Rhodopseudomonas palustris: one gene and its partner. The protein of the gene in region 2 interacts with the protein of the main gene of each other region in a pairwise test. Links are inferred from orthologs where the notes say so. Each region holds a gene or a part of one and is shown on either strand. Other genes may lie near its edges. The genes, in order: ccmE and HZF03_RS01040.

Region 1 (11,313 bases), 1.8 Mb from region 2 along the record:
CAGCCGATCACATCCCATCGCAGGTTCAGCACATAGGATGGGCGCAGAGTGAGATCGTCGAGCAATCGGCGCACCAGCGGCGGCAGCTCGCACCAAGCCTGTCCCGCCATTGCAGGCGGCCGCTGATGGGCGAGCAGAAACAGATGCCGCCGCTCGATTTCATCCAGCTTCAGGACGCGGGACACATTGTCGAGAAAGGCCGTCGAAACCTTGATGGCACGGCCCTGTTCCAGCCACGTGTACCAGGTGAGGCCAACGCCCGCGAGGGCGGCGACTTCCTCACGGCGAAGCCCCGGCGTCCGCCGCCGTTTCCCGACCGGTAGACCGACATCGAGCGGTGAAAGGCTTTCCCGCCGCCGCCGTAAGAAATCCGCCAGTTCGGCGCGCGTGCGATCCAGCCGATGATCCAGCGTATCACTCATAGTAATAGTATAATTTGCTCCATAGTAATAGATTAATGCGCGTGCGAAGCGACTTCAAGCACATTGGAGTTGCCATGACCGTCGATCACCCACCTGCGACATCGCATGTCCCGCAGACCGCCGCCAAAACACGCCCCTCGGCGCTGGCTCTGACCATCCTGTTGCTGGGCGGGTTCATCACCGTCTTCGACCTGTTTGTGGTCAACATCGCGATCCCCTCGATGCAGGCCGATCTTGGTGTGAGCTTTGCCGAAATCGGCTTCGTCATCGCCGGATATGAACTGGCCTTCGGCGTGCTGCTGATCGCGGGCGGGCGGCTCGGCGACCGCCATGGCAGACGTCGCCTGTTCGCACTCGGCATGGCCGGATTTGCGATCACATCGTTCCTCTGCGGCATCGCGCCCGACGCCACCAGCCTGATCGTTGCCCGCCTTCTGCAAGGCGCGACAGGCGCGATCCTGTTTCCGCAGGTCTATGCGCTGCTACGTGTCATGTACGACGATGCTGGCCGCCGCCGGGCATTCGGACTTCTCGGCATGACATTGGGGCTGGCGGCCATCGTCGGACAGGTCTTCGGCGGCCTGATCGTTGAAAGCGACCTGTTCGGCCTCGGCTGGCGTATCATCTTCCTCATCAACCTGCCGATAGGCATCATCGCGCTGCTATCGGCGCGGATCATCCCGGAATCGCGCTCTTCCGACGCGATGGGCGTCGATTGGCCCGGGATCGGACTGGCGACAGCGGGATTGCTGCTCCTGCTGTTGCCTCTGCTCGAAGGCCCGAATCTCGGCTGGCCGCTCTGGACATGGGCCAGCATGGCAGCCTCGGTCGTGCTGCTCACGGCGTTTCTCGTCTGGGAGCATCTGGTTGCAAGGCGCGGCGGCGATCCCGCCATTGATCTGACCTTGTTCCGCAACACCGGCTTCTCGGTGGGGTCTGTGGTGGTGCTGCTGATCTATTCGACAGCGACATCGCTGTTTCTATGCTTCGCCCTGCTGGTGCAGTCCGGCCTCGGTCTGACGCCGTTCGCGGCCGGCACGCTGTTCGCGCCGGCGAGCGTCGGTTTCGTGGTGGCATCGCTGGTCGCACCGAAGCTGGTGGCGCGTTTCGGAAACATCGCAATCGCCGGTGGCACGCTGGTCTATGCAGCCGGCATCGGCTGGCTGATCGTGACCGCCGCAGGTCTCGGCGACGGAGCTGGAATATTCGCCCTGCTGCCGCCTCTGGTGCTGTTCGGCTTCGGACAGGGCCTGTCGATGACGCCGCTGCTCAATCTGGTCATCGGCTATGTCGAGGAAAGTCATGCCGGAATGGCGGCCGGCTTTATTTCCACCATGCAACAGGTCGGCGGAGCCTTCGGCGTTTCCGTTGTTGGCATATTCTTCGTGGGGATTCTCGGTAAGGATGCCGGCGAAGGCGTCTCCCAGGCAGGGCGCTACGCGGACGCCTTCTCCGGCGCAATGATCTACAATCTCGCCGCCGTCATCGTCGCTGCCGCGCTCATTGCCTTGATCGTGCGCAAGAGCCCCGCCCGTCAGTAGAGGGCGAGGAATCTGCGTCGGCGGTCTTCAAGGCAGCCGCCGAAACAAGATGCTCGTCCCCGCCCCGCGCCGTGCTTGACACCTCGCCGGCCCGCACATCGCCATGGTGACGGTGGTCGACACCGTCCACCTGCTGAAGGACTATTCGTCGACCGATTTTCTCGCCGACCGCGGCGAGACCGCGGGCGAAGGCGACGGGCGCACCCTGGTCAATCTGCTGGTCGAATAGATCGAGTTCGCCGACATCGTTGTCATGAACAAGGTCGTGGACGCCACGCCCGCGCAGCACGAGGCGGCGCGGGCCATCATCCACGCGCTCAATCCCGACGCCCGGCTGATCGAGACCGACTACAGCCGGGTGTCGCCGGACCAGATCTTCGACACCGGCCTGTTCGACTTCGAACGCGCCCATCAGCACCCGATGTGGTTCAAGGAGCTGTACGGCTTCGACGACCACGTGCCGGAGGACGCCGAATACGGCGTCACCAGCTTCGTCTGGGAGGCGCGCCGGCCGCTGATCCCCGAGCGCTTCAACGAATTCCTGCAGACGCCGCTGCCCGGCGGCAGCAGATCGTGTTCATCGGCATGCTCGGGACGATGAGCCGCGCCCGCATCACCACCATGCTGGAGCGTTGCCTGGCCGAGCCGGCCAGCGCCGAGGCGTTCGATCCGAACAGTTACCGTCACCTGCCCGACCCGTTTCCGGGGTGGCGACGCGTCACGGACGCGGCCTGAGCCGACGCCGCGCATGCACCTGCTCAAGATTACGAAGCCCGTTACGTAGAACAGCGTATTCGCCACCGACCGCTGCAGTTCCATAGACGTGACGTTCTAACGTTACATGGAGCCAAGTTATGGCAAGTACCGGAAGCGTAAGCGCGTGGGACGAAGCCCTGCTCGTTGCGATGATCCAATATCCCGTGCCGGTGGTCAGCGGGCCGGAGGATATCCAAATCCAGGTCAAGCAGATCTGCCGCGCGGTCGACACCACCAAAGCCGGCTACCCCGATCTCGATCTGATCGTGTTCCCCGAATATTCGACCCAGGGTCTCAACACCGCGATCTGGACCTACGACGAGATGCTGCTGACGGTGGATTCGCCGGAGATCGGCGCGTTCAAGCAGGCGTGCAAGCGCAACAAGGTCTGGGGCGTGTTCTCGCTGATGGAGCGTAACGACGATCCGTCGCTGCCGCCGTTCAACACCGCGATCATCATCAACGCCGACGGCGAACTGGCGCTGCATTATCGCAAGCTGCAGCCGTGGGTGCCGATCGAGCCGTGGTCGCCGGGCAATTACGGCATGCCGGTGTGCGACGGCCCGAAGGGCTCGAAACTCGCGGTCTGCATCTGCCACGACGGCATGTTCCCGGAACTGGCGCGCGAGGCCGCCTACAAGGGCGCCAACGTCTACATCCGGATCTCCGGCTATTCGACCCAGGTCAATGATCAGTGGATCTGGACCAACCGGACCAACGCCTGGCAGAACCTGATGTACACCATGTCGGTCAACCTGGCCGGCTACGACGGCGTGTTCTATTACTTCGGCGAAGGCACGGTGTGCAATTACGACGGCAACGTCATCCAGCAGGGCCACCGCAATCCCTGGGAGATCGTCACCGCCGAACTGTTCCCCCGCCTGGTCGACAAGGCGCGCGAGAACTGGGCGCTGGAGAACAACATCTTCAACCTCGGCTGCCGTGCCTATGTCGGCAAGCCCGGCGGCGAAAAGGCGAACTACCTGACCTGGGTGCGCGACCTCGCCGAAGGCAACTACAAGCTTCCCTGGGACGACAAGATCAAGGTCCGCGACGGCTGGAAGTATTATCCGGACGGCGTCAAGCTCGGCCCGATGCCGAAGCCGATCGCGGCGGAGTAGCTCCCACCGATCTCGTCATCCCAAGGGAGACCCGGCCGCCACGGCGACCGGGTCCTTGAGTGAGGGGCGGGCTTGAAGGCCGGACCGCCCTAGAACCTTCGCCACGAGCGTCGCTGCAGTGTGCCATGCGGGGGCGCAAGAGTTCATCATCGCCGCGCGCCGCGAACGCCGACGTCCATCGCGCCGTTCCGCGCGAACTCGGCGCCGTTGTCGCTGACCATGTTACACCCGGCGAATTGAGCGGAGCACAGGACCGCTCCCGCCTGCTCGGCCACGTTCGGAGAGATCCGATCAGCTCTGCTGCAAAATTAGGGCGCTTGATCCGCGCCCTCGGCCAGCAGCTTGTCGAGCCGCGCCTGCTCGTCGGCACTGAGCGGCTTCGGGGCGTCGCTGGCACGGGCGGCGTCGCGGCTGCGTCGGCGGATGTGCAGCCACAGGCCGAGGCCGCCGGCGACCAGCACCAGCGGCGGCAGCAGCCACAGCAGCAGCGTGTGCGTCTCGAACCGCGGCTTCAGGAGCACGAACTCGCCGTAGCGCGAGACGAGATAGTCGATCACCTGCTTGTTGCTGTCGCCGGCCGCGATCCGCTCGCGCACCAGCAGCCGCAGGTCCTTCGCGAGCGTCGCGTCGGAATCGTCGATCGACTGGTTCTGGCACACCATGCAGCGCAGCTCGCGCGATAGCTCGCGCGCCCGCGACTCCTGCTTCGGATCGGCCATCACCTCGTCGGGCTGCACCGCATGCGCCAGCGGCGACGCGACGACGGTCGCGAACACGATGAACAGAGCGGCGACTAGCTTCCGCATCGGTCTCTCCACCCTACTCGGCCGGCTGCAGTACGCGCGGCGCCTTGGCGGGTTTCGGCGCACCGACCCGCAAGCGGCGATCGGACAGCGACAGCAGGCCGCCGAGCGCCATCAGGATCGGGCCGAACCAGATCAGCAGCACCATCGGCTTGTGATAGATCCGCACCGTCACCGCGCCCTGGTCGTTGAGATCGCCGAGCGAGATGTAGAGCTGGCTGAAGCCGCGGGTCAGCAGCGCCGCCTCGGTGGTGGAGGAGCCGCGGGTGATGAAGCTACGCTTCGACGGCGCCATGCCGCCGACCAGCCGGCCGTTCTCGGTCACCGTGAACTGCGTCAGCAACTCGCGATAGTTCGGTCCCTGGCGCTGATTGGCGCCTTCGAACTTGAACTCGTAGCCGGCGAGCTTGGTGCTGTCCCCCGGCTTCATCGCGGCGATGTACTCGCTGTTCCAGGTGGTCTCGCAGACGATGCCGATCAGCGTCACGCCGAGCGCCGCATGGGCGAACATCGTGCCCCAGGCCGAGCGCGGCAGGCCGGAGGCCCGGCGCAGCGAGATCGACAGCGGACCGCGGAACAGCGCAATGCGCTCGGCGATGTCGATCAGCGCGCCGAGGATGACGAACACCGCAAGCCCGATCGCCAGCGGCGCCAGCACCGCGCCGCCATGGACCCAGGCGTACACGAAGGAGACCGCCAGCAGCGCCACCACGCCGGCGGCGATCAGCCGCTGCGCGGCGCCGACCAGATCGCCGCGCTTCCAGGCCAGCAGCGGACCAAACGGCACCGCGACCAGCAGCGGCACCATCAGCGGGCCGAAGGTGAGATTGAAGAACGGCGCGCCGACCGAGATCTTGTCGCCGGTCAGCACTTCCAGCGCCAGCGGATACAGCGTGCCGACGAACACGGTGGCGCAGGCGGTGGTGAGGAACAGATTGTTCAGCACCAGCGAGCCTTCGCGCGAGATCGGCGCGAACAGACCGCCCTGCTTGAGCGACGAAGCCCGCCAGGCGAACAGCGTCAGGCTGCCGCCGATGAACACGCACAGGATGATCAGGATGAACACGCCGCGCGACGGATCGGTGGCGAAGGCGTGCACCGAGGTGAGCACGCCGGAGCGCACCAGGAAGGTGCCGAGCAGCGACAGCGAGAAGGTCAGGATCGACAGCAGGATGGTCCAGACCTTCAGCGCGTTGCGCTTCTCCATCACCAGCGCCGAGTGCAAGAGCGCGGTGCCGGCGAGCCACGGCATCAGCGAGGCGTTCTCGACCGGGTCCCAGAACCACCAGCCGCCCCAGCCGAGTTCGTAGTAGGCCCAATACGAGCCCATCGCGATGCCGAGGGTGAGGAAGATCCAGGCGACCAGTGTCCACGGCCGCACCCAGCGCGCCCAGGCGGCGTCGAGCCGGCCTTCCATCAGCGCCGCGGCGGCGAACGAGAACGAAATCGAGAACCCGACATAGCCGAGGTACAGCATCGGCGGATGCACCGCGAGACCGATATCCTGCAGCACCGGGTTGAGATCGCGGCCTTCGGCCGGCGCATTGGCAATCCGCGCGAACGGGTTCGAGGTGATCAGGATGAACAGATAGAACGCAGTTGCGACCCAGCCCTGAACAGCCAACACGTGGGCGCGGAGCGACAGCGGCAGGTTGTTGCCGAACGCCGCGACCAGGCCGCCGAACAGCGCCAGGATCGCCACCCACAGCAGCATCGAGCCTTCGTGGTTCCCCCACACGCCGGTGATCTTGTAGAGCAGCGGCTTCATCGAGTGGGAGTTCTCGTACACGTTCACCACCGAGAAGTCGGAGGTGACGTGCAGCCACACCAGCGCGGTGAACGACAGGCCAGCGAACAGCAACTGCACCAGCGCGGTCGAGCGCGCCACGTTCATCAGCGCGCCGTCATTGAGCCGCGCGCCGAGCAGCGGAACGGTGGACTGGATCAGCGCCAGAGCCAGCGCCAGAACCAGTGCGTAGTGCCCGGCCTCGGCGATCATTTGCCGCCCTCCGCCGCATTCGCCGAGGTCTGGCCCGCGGTCGTCTCACCGGGGGGCTTCTTGCCGTAGTCGTCCTTCCAGTGGCCGTCCTTCTTCAAGGCGTCGGCGACTTCCTTCGGCATGTACTTCTCGTCGTGCTTGGCGAGCACGGTGTCGGCTTCGAACACGCCGGCCTTGTCGAGCGAGCCTTCGGCGATCACGCCCTGCCCTTCGCGGAACAGGTCCGGCAGAATGCCCTTGTAGGCGACCGGCAGGCTGGCCGCGCCGTCGGTGACCTTGAACGACACCCTGAGTTGCTCGCCGCGCTGCAGCGAGCCGGGCTCGACCACGCCGCCGAGCCGGAACCGCTTGCCGGCCTCGATGTGCTGTTCGGCCACCATCTTCGGCGTCGAGAAGAACACGATCGAGTCGCGCAGCGCGTTGAGCACCAGCCCCACCGCCACGATGAGCACCACCCCGGCGCCCCCGATCATCAACAACCGCCGCTGTTTACGCGTCATGGTTCGTTCGCCTCGGCGTCCTCTACCGGATGTTCACAAGCGACGCTTCGCGGCGTCGCTCGAACTGTTTGTCTGACGAAGATGTCGAAAACACATCGTTCGTGCTGCAATCGTCAGCCGTCGAGCCCGAGGCCCTTGAGGCCGTCGTTGAGCTGCTTCAGCCGGTCGGGCTTGTCGGCGACCGCCTGGCGCGCTTCGGTCTGCGCGCTCTTGGCCTTGTCGGTGTCGCCGAGCACCATATAGGCGCGCACCAGCCGCAGCCAGCCGTCGACGTCGTCGCCGTTCTGCTTCAGTCGCGCGGCGAGCTTGGCGACCATGCCCTGGATCATCGCGGCACGATCGGCTTCGCTCATGTTCTGCACGGCAGCGGCCGCGCCTTCCGGCAACGCCGGCTGCTTGGCGGTGCCGTCGACGCGGGCGAGCTCGGTCTGCAGCATCGGCCGCCACGGCGCGTCGGCCGGCGCCTTCTCCAGCATCGCGCGCCAGATCGTCGCGGCGTCCTTTGGGCGGCCATCCTGTTCGGCAGCGAGGCCGAGGAAGTAGCGCGCCTTGGCTTCATCCTGATTGAGCGCGACCGCACGCTCGAATTCGGTCTTGGCGTCGGCGGTCACGACACCGCCCGCCGCCGAAGTCAGCACCTCGCCGAGATCGGCGCGGCGGTCCGCGGTCTCGCCGGCGTAAGTAATCGCATTGCGATAGGCGCGCGCCGCATCCTCGAACCGGCCGGTCTTGGCCAGCACCGGCGCCAGCACGGTCCAGCCGCGGCCGTCGGTCGGGTTCTTCTCCAGATGCGCCTCGACCTGGGCCACCAGATTGTCGAGCGGCTGCGAGCTGGCCGGCGCCTTGGCCCGCGCCACCAGCGGCTCGTCCGGCAGCGTCGGCGAGCCAAGCGGCAGATAGATCGCGACCGCAAGCACCGGCAGTCCGACCAGCGCCGTCAGCGCAACCAAGCGGCGCAGGCCGCGGCGGGTGGTGGTCGGGGTGGTGCGTTCAGCCTCGGCGCTGGCGAGCAGCCGGCGGCCGATCTCGACCTTGGCGGCGGAGGCTTCGGAGGGGCCGATCAGCCCGATCGCGGCATCGCGGTCGACCTCGGCGAGTTGGTCCTTGTAGACCGCCGCCTCGCTGCCATCGCGCTGCGCCTTGACGCTACGCCCGAGCGGCCACAGCACGGCGAACACCGCCACGGCCGTCATCATCGCGAACACAAACCAAAGCGCCATTCGAGCGAGGTTCCGGGTGAAGACTAAGGAGCCGCGGCACCGGCCCGGCAGGTCGAAAATCCGGGCGGGTTACACCATGGTCGGACGATAGCCGCAATTGACATTTGCGGCACCGGATAAGGCGCCGCAGGGGACGAAACTTGATTTGAATCAAAGGGGAGTTCAGCCCGCCCGCGCCGCCGGCTTGCGTTCCACCACGACCATGGCGTTTTCGACCGCGCGACTCATCAGCGAGGCGTAGTCGTGGCTGAACAGCAATTCGCAGAACCGGACCGCGGCCTGCGCCTGCTGATGCCGGAACGGCTTGACCCGGGCGTCGGAGCCGCGCAGCGACTGCACCAGCGCGTCGGTGGACTTCTCGACATATTGCTGTAGCTCGGAATAGGTCCGCTGCGTCACTTCGTTGATCGCCAGCTCGCTGGCATAGGTGCGGCACACCGCGACGAAATCGATCAGCGCGGCGGTCTCGTCGACCTCGAGCTGGTCGAGCTTGGCGCCGCTGGCGATGTCCTTGTCGGGACGCTGCCGCAGCAGCCGGCGCACCCTGCCCGGCACGCTCTCGATCTCCGACTTCACCGCGTTGGAGATGTCGACGCGGATCGCGGCGAGCTGCTTGCCCCACGACGAGTCGCTGCGGATGTCGAGTTCGGTGCGCAGGCCGCGAATGCCGTCGTGAATCACTTTCAGATTTTCGGCGACGTTGCCGTAGTGGCCGCGGCGGATTTCCTCGCGCAGATCGGCAGTGAGCCGCGCCAGATCCTGGATCGCCATGGTGACGGCGACGCCGTAAGGCGTGGCCGCGACCTTGATCTCGTCGTCCGAGCCCGCGACCTTGATCGCCATCCGGACGATCTGCCACGGCTGGTTGAGGTGATTGAGGATCAGCGTCAGCGCGAACGGCAGCAGGATCGGCGTCTGCAGCGCCGGCACGTTGAGCGCCGCGATCATCGAATTGACCTGGCTGTCGCCGAACACCCGCAGGTTGCTGGAGAGCTTGCCGTTGAAGGTGTCGATGGCGTCGCGGTTCTTCAGCACCGCGCCGATCGGCGCCAGATCCTCGACTGCGGACGGCGGTCCGACCCTCGACATCGCGCGCTGGCGGTCGACGCCCGGCTCGGGATTGATCAGCTTGTCGATCGCAGCGGCGGCGGCCTGCTGCAGCTTGCGGACCAGTTGCTCGACTTGCGACGCCGGCGCGCCGCGCAGGCCGATCAGCCCGGCTTCGAATTCGCGGATCTGATCCGGAATGCCCTCGCGCTCCAGCCACTGCCAGACCGAGGTCAGCGACGAGCGCCGGAGCTGTCCAGGCCGCGGCGATTCCTTGGGATCGATCAGAAACGGTTCCAGCACCCGGAACATCAGCCGGGCCGGATCCTCGGAGCGAGGCTTGTTGTCGTCCTCGGAGCCGCGAACGATCTTGCGCAACTCCTCCAGCACGAAGCTGGCGACCGCGACATCCTCGCCTCGTTCGAGCGCACGCTCGAATTCCCGCATCAGCAGCGCTTGGGACTGCGGCGGGAGCTGGGAGAGATAATCTCTCAGCCGTTCGGTGGGTGTCTGGCTCATGCGCCCAATGGTTTGCAGGCTGTCGGCACGCGTGGAATTGCGCACCACTCGCATGGTGCCCGTCACGCCACGGCGCTACCCTCCAGAGATAGCCACGGCGATGTTAAGAAGGGGTTGAGGTGACCGCCGCGAACGCCGGATTCACACTCTGCTGCAACTGCCGCTCATGACGATAACACGCTGAAAAATTTCGGCTTCCAGCGCGCCGGGAGCAGATGCCGGTCAGCCTTGCGCCGTCCAGGGGGCGCCGTCCTGAGCGCGGCAGGCGGTGCCGCGGGAGATCTCGATCTGCTGGCCGATCGTCACCGCGTGCGAGTAGCCGCGGCAGGTAGCGCCTTGCTTCATATAGACCGGCCCGGGCACGATGTTGCCGTAGCGGCCTGAGGACGCGTTCTTCCACGCCACCGGGGCTCCGGATTCGCCACGATCGAGCGCTTCCAGCTCGGCCGCATAGGCCAGCCGGCGGTCTTCGGCATTGAGCAGCGCGCCGATCTTCGGCCCGATCAGGCCGCCCATTGCGGCGGCATCGACCGCGGCGCTGCCGTCATTGCGGCCGAAATCCGAGGTCGCGGTGCTGGTGAAGGAATCCACCCGGGCCACCAGCCCGGACGTACGATCGCACCCAGCCAGCGCCAGCGCGCCGGTGAGCAGCAACAGCGGCTTCACCCCCCAAGACGTCATGGTCATCCCCAACGGCTCCCCGAAGGCCAACAGCCTACATCCATAACCGTTAAGGAAAACAAGATGCAAATTCTGGCGCCCCTGTGGCAACTGCGCGGCTCGTTATGCCGCAGGCAGCCATAGCTCGGCGCGCAGGCCGCCGATCGGGGCGTTGTCGAGCTTCAGCTCGCCGCCGTAAAGCGCTGCAAGATCAACGACAATTGCCAGACCGAGGCCGGAGCCGGGCTTGCTCTCGTCGAGCCGCTTGCCGCGCCGGGCGACGATCGCGCGCTGCTCGGCCGACAGCCCAATACCGTCGTCGTCGACCACGATCCGCAGCTTGGGCGGACCGCCCGGCTCGTCGCCCTTCTCGCCGGTGACGGCGATGAACACCCGCCCGGCCGCCCATTTGCAGGCGTTGTCGACCAGATTGCCGACCATCTCCTCGAGGTCCTGGCGCTCGCCGCGGAACTTGAGGCCGGGCGCGACCTCGGCGCGGACCTGGATGGCACGGTCGCGGTGGATCTTCTCCATGGTCCGGCGCAGCGCCTCGATCACCGGCTCGACCTCGGTGATGGTGCCGATGACGGTGAGCCGCGCCGCGATCCGGGCGCGCTCCAGATGATGGGTGACCTGGCTGCGCATCAGCTCGGCCTGCTCCATCACCTTCGCGGCCAGCGGATCGCCCGGGCGGGCGCTGGCCTCATTGACCAGCACCGACAGCG
Region 2 (11,440 bases):
ACCGAAATGAACGCGAGCGTACCATTGAAGAAAAATCCGGGGAACAAAGTAAATGTCCGGCAAACAACACCCGCCGGTAAAACGCCCGGGAGCTGCGTTCCTCGCTCGGATGTGATCGAATCAGCACAGCCGGAACGAGGCGGAAGCGAGCTGGAAGCCGCCATCGATCAACTACAAAGAGATCCTGGCCCGTGTACCCGCCAGACGAGAAGAGGCCCCGCCTGCGAATCACAGGTGGGGCCTCTGGAGAGAGCAGCGGCCGCTGTCGGCAGCGGCGGCGGCGGGGTCGGTCAGCTCGCCTTGTGGTGCTTGTTCTGGCGATGCTCGACCAGATCGTCGACCACCGCGGGATCGGCCAGTGTCGAGGTGTCACCGAGCGAGGACGGTTCGTCCTCCGCGATCTTGCGTAGGATTCGGCGCATGATCTTGCCGGAGCGAGTCTTGGGTAGGCCGGGCGCGAACTGGATCAGGTCGGGCGAGGCGATCGGGCCGATGTCCTTGCGGACCCAGGCGACCAATTCCTTGCGCAGCTCCTCAGTCGGCTCTTCGCCGGCCATCAGGGTCACATAGGCGTAGATGCCCTGGCCCTTGATGTCGTGCGGATAGCCGACCACCGCCGCCTCGGACACCTTCGGATGCGCCACCAGCGAGGATTCGACCTCGGCGGTGCCCATCCGGTGACCCGAGACGTTGATGACGTCGTCGACCCGGCCGGTGATCCAGTAGAAGCCGTCGGTGTCGCGCCGGCAGCCGTCACCGGTGAAGTACTTGCCCTTGTAGGCCGAGAAGTAGGTCTGCTCGAATCGGGCATGGTCGCCGTACACGGTCCGCATCTGTCCCGGCCAGGAGCGGGCGAGGCAGAGGTTGCCGGTGCATTCGCCTTCCAGAACGTTGCCTTCCGGATCGAGGATCTCGGGCACCACGCCGAAGAACGGCCGGGTCGCTGAGCCGGGCTTCAGCTTGGTGGCGCCGGGCAGCGGGGTGATCAGGATGCCGCCGGTCTCGGTCTGCCACCAGGTGTCGACGATCGGGCAGCGGTCCTCGCCGACGACGCGGTGGTACCACTCCCAGGCCTCCGGATTGATCGGCTCGCCGACCGAGCCGAGCAGGCGGAGCGACTTGCGCGAGGTCTTCTTCACCGGCTCGTCGCCGGCCTGCATCAGCGCGCGGATCGCGGTCGGTGCGGTGTAGAAGATGTTGACCTTGTGCTTGTCGATCACTTCCCAGAACCGGGAATTGGTCGGATAGTTCGGCACGCCTTCGAACATCAGCGTCGTGGCGCCGTTGGCGAGCGGCCCGTACAGGATGTAGCTGTGGCCGGTGACCCAGCCGACGTCCGCGGTGCACCAGTAGATGTCGCCGTCGTGATAATCGAAGACGTATTGGTGCGTCATCGACGCGAACACCAGATAGCCGCCGGTGGTGTGCAGCACGCCCTTCGGCTGGCCGGTCGAGCCCGAGGTGTAGAGGATGAACAGCGGGTCTTCGGCGTGCATGTGCTCGACCGGGCACTCGGTCGTCACCACCTCGGCCGCTTCGTGGTACCAGAAGTCGCGGACGTCATCCATTTCGACCGCGGCACCGGTGCGTTTGACCACCATCACCCAGTCGACGCCCTCGCACTTCTTCAGCGCCGCGTCGACATTGGCCTTCAGCGGCACCTTGCGGCCGCCGCGCAGGCCTTCGTCGGCGGTGATGACGATCTTCGAGTTGCAGTCGTTGATGCGGCCCGCGAGGCTGTCGGGCGAGAAGCCGGCGAACACCACCGAGTGGATCGCGCCGATCCGGGCGCAGGCCAACATCGCGAACGCGGCTTCCGGAATCATCGGCAGATAGATGGTGACGCGGTCGCCCTTGCCGACATTGCGGTTGCGCAGGATGTTGGCGAACTTGCAGACTTCGTCGTGCAGCTCGCGATAGGTGATGCTGCGCGACTGCGAAGGATCGTCGCCTTCCCAGATGATCGCGACCTGGTCGCCGCGTTTGTCGAGGTGGCGGTCGATGCAGTTGTAGGCGGCGTTGAGGACGCCGTCCTCGAACCACTTGATCGAAACGTTGCCGGGCGCGAACGACCAGTTGTCGATCTTGGTCGGCGCCTTGATCCAATCGACACGCTTGGCGTGCTCCGCCCAGAATCCGGTCGGATCCGTGACCGAGCGCTCGTACATCTGGCGATATTTGGCGTCGTCGACGAAGGCGCGGCTCGCCCACTCTGCGGGCACGTCGTAGATCTTCTCGGACATTCGTTCCTCCACAAAAACGCGGCCGATGCCGCACCCGCCGTCGGTGCTCGACCGCAACCCCGCTGCAACCGGCGACTCACCCGCCAACGAGTCTGGCTCCGCCGATCGTTGATCCTGCGATCCGGGCGAAGTCATGGAAACGTTACGGGGGAGCATCGCCGGTGAAGAGACGTGCGATCGTCTCAGCCTCCGGCTGTTGTTGTTAAGGCAATTATGCGTCGGTACGCCGGGCCGCGACAAGCGGTGCAGTCATCCGACTTTCGGCGCTGATCGCGCGCATGTGCAGGGGCGTGATCGGAATGCGTGCGCTGCGGCGGGATGCCTGGCATCACGGCGTGGGCCGCGACCGCCTGAGGCCGTGGGTCAGTCTGCTGTCCAGCCGCAGGCCGAGAGCCGCGGGTGCATATGCGTCGGCGGCGGCGCTGTGACCACCACAGGCGGCTTGTTGCGTGACAATGGGATGACGATCTCGCGGGCATGCAGATGCAGCCGCGGTTCGCCGAACCGCGGGCCATTGCCATAGATGTTGTCGCCGAGGATCGGCCAGCCCATCGCGGCGCAATGAACCCGGAGCTGATGGGTCCGGCCGGTGATCGGTTCGAGCGCGAGCCATGTGAGCTGCGTCGGAGGCGGCGCGCCAAGGATCGCGCCCGGCTTTCGAGACAGATTATCTGCCTCTCCCCGAGCAGGGCGAACTCCCTCTCCCGCTTGCGGGAGAGGGTTGGGGTGAGGGCGCCCCGAAGTAAGGCTGCCGCTGTGGACCCCCACCCCCGACCCCTCCCCGCAAGGGGGAGGGGAGCCGCTCGCCGTGGCGTCGCGGATCGGGGCGGATGTTGCGGAGGTGGTCGTCGCGGCGGCCGGCAAAACTCCCGACCGCCCCATCACCCGCCATTTCGTCAGCGACGGGAGCCCACTTTCCTGGTCGACCTTCTGCCACCAGCCGCGTTCGGCGTTGAGCTTGGCGATCGGCAGGTCGATGCTGCCTTGGTCTTCGGTCGGGCCGCCTTCGACGATCGCCCAATAGGTCTTGGAAATCCGCGAATGCTTGAACAGCAGCCCCAGCGTGGCGGTGGCCTTGCGGTGGCGGCCGAGCACCAGGCAGCCGGAGGTGTCGCGGTCGAGCCGATGCGCCAGCACCGGGGGGCGCGGCAAACCGTAGCGGAGCGCATCGAACGAAGCCTCCAGGTTCGGACCGCCCTTGGGGCCGCGATGCACCGGCAGCCCCGGCGGTTTATCGATCACCAGCATCAGCCCGTCGCGATACAGCACGCGGGCCTGGATCTCGTCGGGGGTCAGTTCCGGCGGCTCGAATTGATCTGGGTGGCTTTCGTTCATGGCGCGAAACGGCTAACACAGCGCCCTGATGAGCGACACTCCGGAAAATTCGAAACAGAGCTGGTGGCGACGGCTGTCCAGCGGACTGAAGCGCACCTCGAGCTCGATCGGGACCGCGCTGTCGGAATTCGTCTCCAAGCGCAAGCTCGATCGGGCGATGCTCGAGGAGATCGAGGACGTGCTGCTGCGCGCCGATCTCGGTACCGAGGTGGCGGCGCGGATCGCCAAGGCGGTCGGCGAGGGCCGCTACGACAAGATGATCTCGGCCAGCGACGTCAAAGAGATCGTGGCCGCGGAGGTCGAGAAGGTGCTGGCGCCGGTGGCGCAGCCGCTCGAGGTCGACGCCGGCAACAAGCCGTTCGTGATCCTGATGGTCGGGGTCAACGGTTCCGGCAAGACCACCACCATCGGCAAATTGTCGGCCCGGTTCGCCTCCGAGGGCCACAAGGTGATGCTGGCCGCCGGCGACACCTTCCGGGCTGCGGCGATCGATCAGCTCAAGGTCTGGGGCGATCGCACCGGCACCCCGGTGGTCGCAGGCGCGCAGGGTTCGGACGCCGCAGGCCTCGCCTTCAACGCGCTGACCGCAGCCAAAGAGCAAGGCCGTGACGTGCTGCTGATCGATACCGCCGGTCGGCTGCAGAACCGCACCGAACTGATGAGCGAGCTCGAAAAGGTGGTGCGGGTCATCAAGAAGGTCGATGCCACCGCGCCGCATGCGGTGCTGCTGGTGCTCGACGCCACCGTCGGCCAGAACGCGCTGTCGCAGGTCGAGGCGTTCACCAAGACCGCCGGCGTCACCGGCCTGGTGATGACCAAGCTCGACGGCACGGCGCGCGGCGGCATCCTGGTGGCGATCGCCGAGAAGCATAAGCTGCCGGTGCATTTCATCGGTGTCGGCGAGGGCGTCGAGGATCTGGCGCCGTTCACCGCGCGCGATTTCGCCAAGGCGATCGCCGGCACGGAGGCGGCATGACGGACGACCTGCTCAAGCCCAACCGGCCGCACCCGCTGTTCAAGCTGGCGACCGAGCTTGGGCCGCTGCTGGTGTTCTTCATCGTCAACGCCAAGTTTCATCTGTTCGCCGCGACCGGTGCCTTCATGGTGGCGGTGGTGGCGGCCGTGATCGCGTCCTACGTCGTCACCCGGCATGTGCCGGTGATGGCGCTGGTCACCGCCGTGGTGGTGCTGGTGTTCGGCACCCTGACGCTGGTGCTGCACGACGAGACCTTCATCAAGATGAAGCCGACCATCGTGTACTCGCTGTTCGGCGCGGTGCTCGGCGGCGGGCTGCTGTTCGGCCGCAGCTTCATCGCCATCATGTTCGATCAGGTGTTCAACCTGACGGCGGCGGGCTGGCGCAAGCTGACGCTGCGCTGGGCGCTGTTCTTCTTTGCGATGGCGCTGCTGAACGAAGCAGTTTGGCGGACGCAGTCGACCGACTTCTGGGTCAACTTCAAGGTGTTCGGCGTGGTGCCGCTCACCATGCTGTTCGCGCTGCTGCAGATGCCGCTGACCAAGCGCTACGCGGCTGAACCCGCCACGCTCGAACAGAGCGCAGCCGACGAAGGCGACGTGTCGGGGCGGTGAGGCTGCTTGGCCCCAGGCCGTCATTGCCGGGCTTGACCCGGCAATCCATCTTGTTGTGAAGGGATGGATGCCCGGGTCGAGCCCGGGCATGACGTAGTACGTTGACGCGTTGGCGTCGCGTGATCGCCTGACTTACTTCTGCTTGGCGATGATCTTGTCCTTGATGCCGTCGTAGGTCTTCTGCGGCACGATCTTCTTCTGCACCAGCTCGTCCTTGCCCTTGTAGGGCCGGCCCTTGATGATCGCAGCGGAGTACGCCTTGCCGACGCCGGGGAGCGCGTCGAGCTGTTCGGCGGTCGCCGAGTTGATATCGAGGAGCTCGACCTTCTCCGACTTCGCCGGAGCGGCCGCCTTGGTCTCAGCTTTCGGCGGAGGGGCCATCTTGTCGGATTTGGCGGTCGGCGGCGTGGCCGGCTGCGGAGCCTGCGCCATCGCCGGCGCGGAGGCGAGCAGGCCGAGCGCGACGGCGAGCGGGGCGAGCGTGAGACGACGGAAAGTCGAAGTACCCATCGGATGTCCCTCCAAAGGACGTTGTTAGTAACGCCCGAAGCTCATCCCGGATTCATGGCGCCGCAATGGCGGTGCGATGAACGACCGATAAACGGTCTGATTTATTTTCGAGGGGCTTTTGGCGGTGCTAACAGGTTGGTCAGCTCTGCGACGCCGCCAGCGCCTTGCTGATTTCCGGCTTCAGCACCCTCTCGATGTTGTCCGGCGTAATCGGTCCGACCAGCTTGTAGGCGATCTTGCCGTCGCGCCCGATGACGAAGGTCTCCGGCACGCCGTACACGCCCCATTCGATCGCAGCGCGGCCCGAGGCATCGACCCCGACAGCGGCGAACGGATTGCCGTACCGGCCGAGGAAACGGCGGGCATTGTCGGGCTTGTCCTTGTAGTCGATCCCGACGAGCTGGATGCGGGTGTCCTGCGCCAGCGTCATCAGCAGCGGCGCTTCGTCATGGCAAGGCACGCACCACGACGCCCAGACGTTAACGACGCTGACCTTGCCCTTGAACATCGCCGGATCGAGTCCCGCGACCTGGCTGCCGTCACGGCTCAGGCCGTCCAGCGGCGGTAGCGGCGTCTGCGGCGCCGGCCGCCCGATCAGGGCCGAGGGGATCCGCGACACGTCGCTGTCGCCCAGCCGAAACCAGAACAACACCGCCAGCCCGGCGAACAGCAGCGCCGGCAGCACCACCAGCCAGGAGCGGCGCTTCGGCGAGGCGGGATCGAAGGTGTCGCTCATGATGATCCGTGCGTTGTTAGTGATCGGTGGCGCTGCGGCCGGAGCGGCGGACGGCGCCGCGGGCTTCGAGGTCGCGCAGCCGCGCCTTCTGCTTGCGATAATCCAGCACCACCCAGCCGATCAGCAGCAGCACCACGATCGCGGTCGCGGCGTAGGATGAGACGATGAAGTCCGCGTATTTGCCGAACATCACGCCGCCTCGGCCCGGCTGGCCTGCATCATCTGCAGCGAACGCACCCGCCGGCGCAGGATCTCGTTCCGCATCGCGGCTAGATGCAGCGTCAGAAACAGCAGTGAAAACCCGATCGCGGTGACCAGTAGCGGGATCAGGAACGCCTTGTCGAGCGTCGATCCGCCCACCCGCACCACCGAGGCCGGCTGATGCAGCGTATTCCACCAGTCGACTGAGAACTTGATGATCGGCAGGTTGACGGCGCCGACCAAGGTCAGCACGGCGGCGGCGCGAGCGGCTCGGGACGGGTCCTCGACCGCGCGCCACAGCGCGATCAGTCCGAGATACATCAGAAACAGCACCAGCATCGAGGTCAGCCGGGCGTCCCATTCCCAATAGGTGCCCCACATCGGCCGCCCCCACAGCGAGCCGGTGACCAGCGCGAGAAAGGTGAAGGCCGCGCCGATCGGCGCGGCGGTCTTGGCCGCGACGTCGGCGAGCGGATGCCGCCAGACCAGCGTGCCGAGTGAGGCGACGCTCATCACCCCCCACACGAACATCGCCAGCCAGGCGTTCGGCACGTGCACGAACATGATCTTGACGGTCGCGCCTTGCTGGTAGTCGTCGGGTGCCAGCATGCCCTGGGTCAGTCCCGCCGCCAGCGCCAATGCGGTCGCGGCCGCCAGCCAGGGCAGCAGGCGCCCCGCGAGCGTCAGGAACCGGGTCGGATTGGCGAGTTCGGTCAGCTTCATGACGTCCCTGATAATGGCCGGGGCCCGCACAGGCAATGACGTGACGCAGGTCGGCGGCGACTTCCGAAGGAGTTGATCAGCGGTGATTCGCCCTAATCCAGTCCCTGCCGCAGGCTGGCGGCGGCGGCGAACGGGCCGATCACCAGGCTGAGCAGCGAGATCGCGCACAGGATCGAGAACGGGGTGCCGAACGACACCGGGCCGACGATCGCTGCCTGGGAGGCGGAAACTCCGAAGATCAGCACCGGGATCGACAGCGGCAGCACCAGCACGGCCAGCAGCAGGCCCCCGCGCCGCAGCGCCACCGCCAGTGCGGCGCCGATCATGCCGGTGAAGGTCAGCGCCGGGGTGCCGGCCAGCAGCGTCGCCATCACGGCCAGCGAGGCGCTGCCGTCGAGGTTGAGCAGCAGGCCGAGCACCGGGGTGGCGACGATCAGCGGCAGACCCGCCGCCAGCCAGTGCGCCAGCGCCTTGGCGGCGCAGGTCAGCTCCAGCGGGGTGCGGCTCATCACGATCAGGTCGAGCGAGCCGTCCTCGGCGTCGGCAGTGAACAGCCGGTCGAGCGTCAGCAGGCTGGCGAGCAGCGCGCCGAGCCACAGGATCGCGGGGCCGAGGCGTTTGAGCAGCGCAAGGTCCGGGCCGACCGCGAACGGCATCAGCACCACCACGGTGAGGAAGAACAGTACGCCGATCAGCGCGCCGCCGCCGACACGGAGCGCAATCTTGATATCGCGGCGAATGATGGCGCCGAGCGCGGTCATGTCGCGGCTCCGATCCGCTGCTCGCGCACCGGAATGCCGAGTGGCGTGTGGGTGGCGGCGACGATGATGCCGCCGCGGGTGAGGTGATCCTGCATCAGGCCGACGAACAGCTCCTGGCCTTTGACGTCGAGCGCCGAGGTCGGTTCATCGAGCAGCCAGATCGGCCGCCGCACCACCAGCAGGCGGGCAATCGACAGCCGCCGGCGCTGGCCGGCCGACAGATACGCCGCCGGCAGTTCGGCCGCATGGCCGAGCCCGACCGCCTTGATGCCGGCGCTCAGATCGGTGCGTTCGCCGCCGAGAAAGTCACGCCAGAAGCCGAGATTTTCAGCGACGCTCAGCGACGGCTTGAGCGCGTCGCGATGGCCGAGATAGTGCGCCTGTTCGGCGACCGGCGTATCCGGTTCCCCGCCGTCGAGCGCGATGGTTCCAGCCTCCGGTGTCAGCAGCCCGGCGATCAGCCGCAATAGTGACGTCTTGCCGGCGCCGTTGTGTCCGACCAGCGCCAGCGCTTCGCCGCCGCTCGCCTCGAAGGCCAGTCCGGCGAATACCTCGCGGCCACCTCGTACACACCGTAAGTCGCGCCCCGACAGCCGCATGTATCCCAACCTGTTCCGCTCCGGGATCGGAACGGTCTGCTCACAAATCGATGCGCTCGCCTGTCATTGTCGAACTGGCGGCGCAATTGGAAAGGTTCTATAAGCCGGAACTTGATGCAGCACACGATCGGCGCCTGCAAGCCGGACGGCCTGCCCCTCCGGAGCCAGCATACAAGCTCGCCCAATCGAAAACGATAATCTGGGACCCGCCTTACATGACCTCGCTCGACAGCTTCAAATGCCGGAAGATCCTCAAGGTCGGCAGCAAGTCTTACGTCTATTACAGCCTGCCCACTGCCGAGAAGAACGGCCTGAAGGGGATCTCCCGTCTGCCCTACTCGATGAAGGTGCTGCTGGAAAACCTGCTGCGCAACGAGGACGACCGCACCGTCAAAAAGGCCGACATCATGGCGGTCGCCAAGTGGATGCGGAAGAAGGCGCTGGAGCACGAAATCGCATTCCGCCCGGCGCGCGTGCTGATGCAGGACTTCACCGGCGTGCCGGCCGTGGTCGATCTGGCGGCGATGCGCAACGCGATGCAGAAGCTCGGTGGTGATGCCGAGAAGATCAATCCGCTGGTGCCGGTCGACCTCGTGATCGACCACTCGGTGATCGTCAACTTCTTCGGTAACAACCAGGCGTTCAAGAAGAACGTCGCCGAGGAGTACAAGCAGAACCAGGAGCGCTACGAGTTCCTGAAGTGGGGCCAGAAGGCATTCTCGAACTTCGCGGTGGTGCCGCCCGGCACCGGCATCTGCCACCAGGTCAATCTCGAGTACTTGGCGCAGACGGTCTGGACCAAGAAGGAGAAGATGACGATCGGCCGCAAGACCGGTACCTTCGAAGTCGCCTATCCGGACACGCTGGTCGGTACCGACTCGCACACCACCATGGTCAACGGTCTCGCCGTGCTCGGCTGGGGCGTCGGTGGCATTGAGGCGGAAGCTGCGATGCTCGGCCAGCCGCTGTCGATGCTGCTGCCCGAAGTGGTCGGCTTCAAGCTCAAGGGCGCGCTCAAGGAAGGCGTCACCGCGACTGACCTGGTGCTGACCGTCACCCAGATGCTGCGTAAGCAGGGCGTGGTCGGCAAGTTCGTCGAATTCTTCGGCCCGGGCCTCGACAACCTCTCGGTCGCCGACAAGGCGACGATCGCCAATATGGCGCCGGAATACGGTGCGACCTGCGGCTTCTTCCCGGTCGACGGTGAAACCATCGATTACTTGAAGACCTCGGGCCGTGCCTCGGCGCGGGTCGCGCTGGTCGAGAAGTACGCCAAGGCGCAGGGCCTGTTCCGCACCGCCAAGTCGCCGGACCCGGTGTTCACCGTGACGCTGACGCTGGACCTCGCCGACGTGGTGCCGTCGCTGGCCGGTCCGAAGCGTCCCGAGGGTCGCGTCGCGCTGCCGGCGGTGGCGGAAGGCTTCACCACGGCGATGGACGCCGAATACAAGAAGGCGCTCGACGGCGCCCGCTACAAGGTCGAAGGCCGCAATTTCGATATCGGCCATGGTGACGTGGTGATCGCGGCGATCACCTCCTGCACCAACACCTCGAACCCGAGCGTGCTGATCGGCGCCGGCCTGTTGGCGCGTAACGCCGCCGCCAAGGGCCTCAAAGCGGCGCCGTGGGTGAAGACCTCGCTGGCCCCGGGCTCGCAGGTCGTCGCCGAGTATCTGGCGAACTCGGGTCTGCAGAAGGACCTCGACAAGGTCGGCTTCAACCTGGTCGGCTTCGGCTGCACCACCTGCATCGGCAATTCCGGCCCGCTGCCGGAGGAGATCTCGAAGTCGATCAACGACAACGGCATCGTTGCCGCCGCCGTGCTGTCGGGCAACCGCAACTTCGAAGGCCGCGTCTCGCCAGACGTGCAGGCGAACTATCTGGCGTCGCCGCCGCTGGTGGTGGCCTACGCGCTCGCCGGCTCGGTGACCAAGAACCTCGCGGTCGATCCGATCGGCACCGGCAAGGACGGCAAGCCGGTTTACCTGAAGGACATCTGGCCGAGCACCAAGGAGATCAACGCCTTCGTCAAGAAGTACGTGACCTCCAAGATCTTCAAGGCGCGCTACGCCGACGTGTTCAAGGGCGACACCAACTGGCGCAAGATCAAGACGGTCGAGTCCGAGACCTACAAGTGGAACATGTCGTCGACCTACGTGCAGAACCCGCCGTATTTCGAAGGCATGACCAAGCAGCCGGAGCCGATCACCGACGTGGTCGACGCCCGCGTGCTGGCGCTGTTCGGCGACAAGATCACCACCGACCACATCTCGCCGGCCGGTTCGATCAAGCTGACGTCGCCGGCTGGTAAGTACCTGACCGAGCGTCAGGTCCGCCCGGCCGACTTCAATCAGTACGGCACCCGCCGCGGCAACCACGAAGTGATGATGCGCGGCACCTTCGCCAACATCCGCATCAAGAACCACATGCTGAAGGGCGCCGACGGCAACATTCCGGAAGGCGGCCTGACCAAGCACTGGCCCGACGGCGAGCAGATGTCGATCTACGACGCTGCCATGAAGTACCAGGAAGAGAAGGTGCCGCTGGTGGTGTTCGCCGGTGCCGAATACGGCAACGGTTCGTCGCGCGACTGGGCCGCGAAGGGCACCCGTCTGCTCGGCGTTCGCGCCGTGATCTGCCAGAGCTTCGAGCGTATCCACCGCTCGAACCTGGTCGGCATGGGCGTGCTGCCGCTGACCTTCGAAGAGGGCACCTCGTGGGCCTCGCTCGGCCTCAAGGGCG

Evidence for each region.
Region 1: the proteins of HZF03_RS01040 (region 2) and ccmE interact in binary tests that used the Escherichia coli proteins (3 or more experiments, as listed by UniProt). The link is inferred for Rhodopseudomonas palustris from one-to-one orthologs.

What each region holds. Positions count from the first base shown.
Region 1 is NZ_CP058907.1:2,063,480-2,074,792, reverse strand. The notes cover bases 5,391-8,136. They hold ccmE (cytochrome c maturation protein CcmE), read right to left. Parts: upstream 7,143-8,136; coding sequence 6,639-7,142; downstream 5,391-6,638. Other genes in these bases: ccmI (c-type cytochrome biogenesis protein CcmI), read right to left, coding at 7,256-8,136; HZF03_RS09525 (heme lyase CcmF/NrfE family subunit), read right to left, coding at 5,391-6,642. In the rest of the region: HZF03_RS09550 (helix-turn-helix transcriptional regulator), read right to left, coding at 1-422; HZF03_RS09545 (MFS transporter), read left to right, coding at 497-1,963; HZF03_RS24620 (hypothetical protein), read left to right, coding at 2,067-2,192; HZF03_RS24615 (CobW family GTP-binding protein), read left to right, coding at 2,217-2,564; HZF03_RS24610 (hypothetical protein), read left to right, coding at 2,537-2,698; HZF03_RS09535 (formamidase), read left to right, coding at 2,818-3,840; HZF03_RS09530 (cytochrome c-type biogenesis protein), read right to left, coding at 4,149-4,646; more of HZF03_RS09525, read right to left, coding at 4,660-5,390; more of ccmI, read right to left, coding at 8,137-8,362; HZF03_RS09510 (hypothetical protein), read right to left, coding at 8,525-9,928; HZF03_RS09505 (RT0821/Lpp0805 family surface protein), read right to left, coding at 10,151-10,615; HZF03_RS09500 (sensor histidine kinase), read right to left, coding at 10,712-11,313. UniProt on the Escherichia coli protein: Heme chaperone required for the biogenesis of c-type cytochromes. Transiently binds heme delivered by CcmC and transfers the heme to apo-cytochromes in a process facilitated by CcmF and CcmH.
Region 2 is NZ_CP058907.1:221,065-232,504, reverse strand. Bases 5,472-8,344 are described here. They hold HZF03_RS01040 (heme ABC transporter permease), read right to left. Parts: upstream 7,339-8,344; coding sequence 6,604-7,338; downstream 5,472-6,603. Other genes in these bases: ccmA (heme ABC exporter ATP-binding protein CcmA), read right to left, coding at 8,096-8,344; ccmB (heme exporter protein CcmB), read right to left, coding at 7,431-8,099; ccmD (heme exporter protein CcmD), read right to left, coding at 6,431-6,604; HZF03_RS01050 (DsbE family thiol:disulfide interchange protein), read right to left, coding at 5,818-6,414; HZF03_RS01055 (ComEA family DNA-binding protein), read right to left, coding at 5,472-5,678. Outside these bases: acs (acetate--CoA ligase), read right to left, coding at 291-2,243; HZF03_RS01070 (RluA family pseudouridine synthase), read right to left, coding at 2,607-3,578; signal recognition particle-docking protein FtsY, read left to right, coding at 3,607-4,554; HZF03_RS01060 (septation protein A), read left to right, coding at 4,551-5,168; more of HZF03_RS01055, read right to left, coding at 5,301-5,471; more of ccmA, read right to left, coding at 8,345-8,698; aconitate hydratase AcnA, read left to right, coding at 8,914-11,440. UniProt on the Escherichia coli protein: Required for the export of heme to the periplasm for the biogenesis of c-type cytochromes.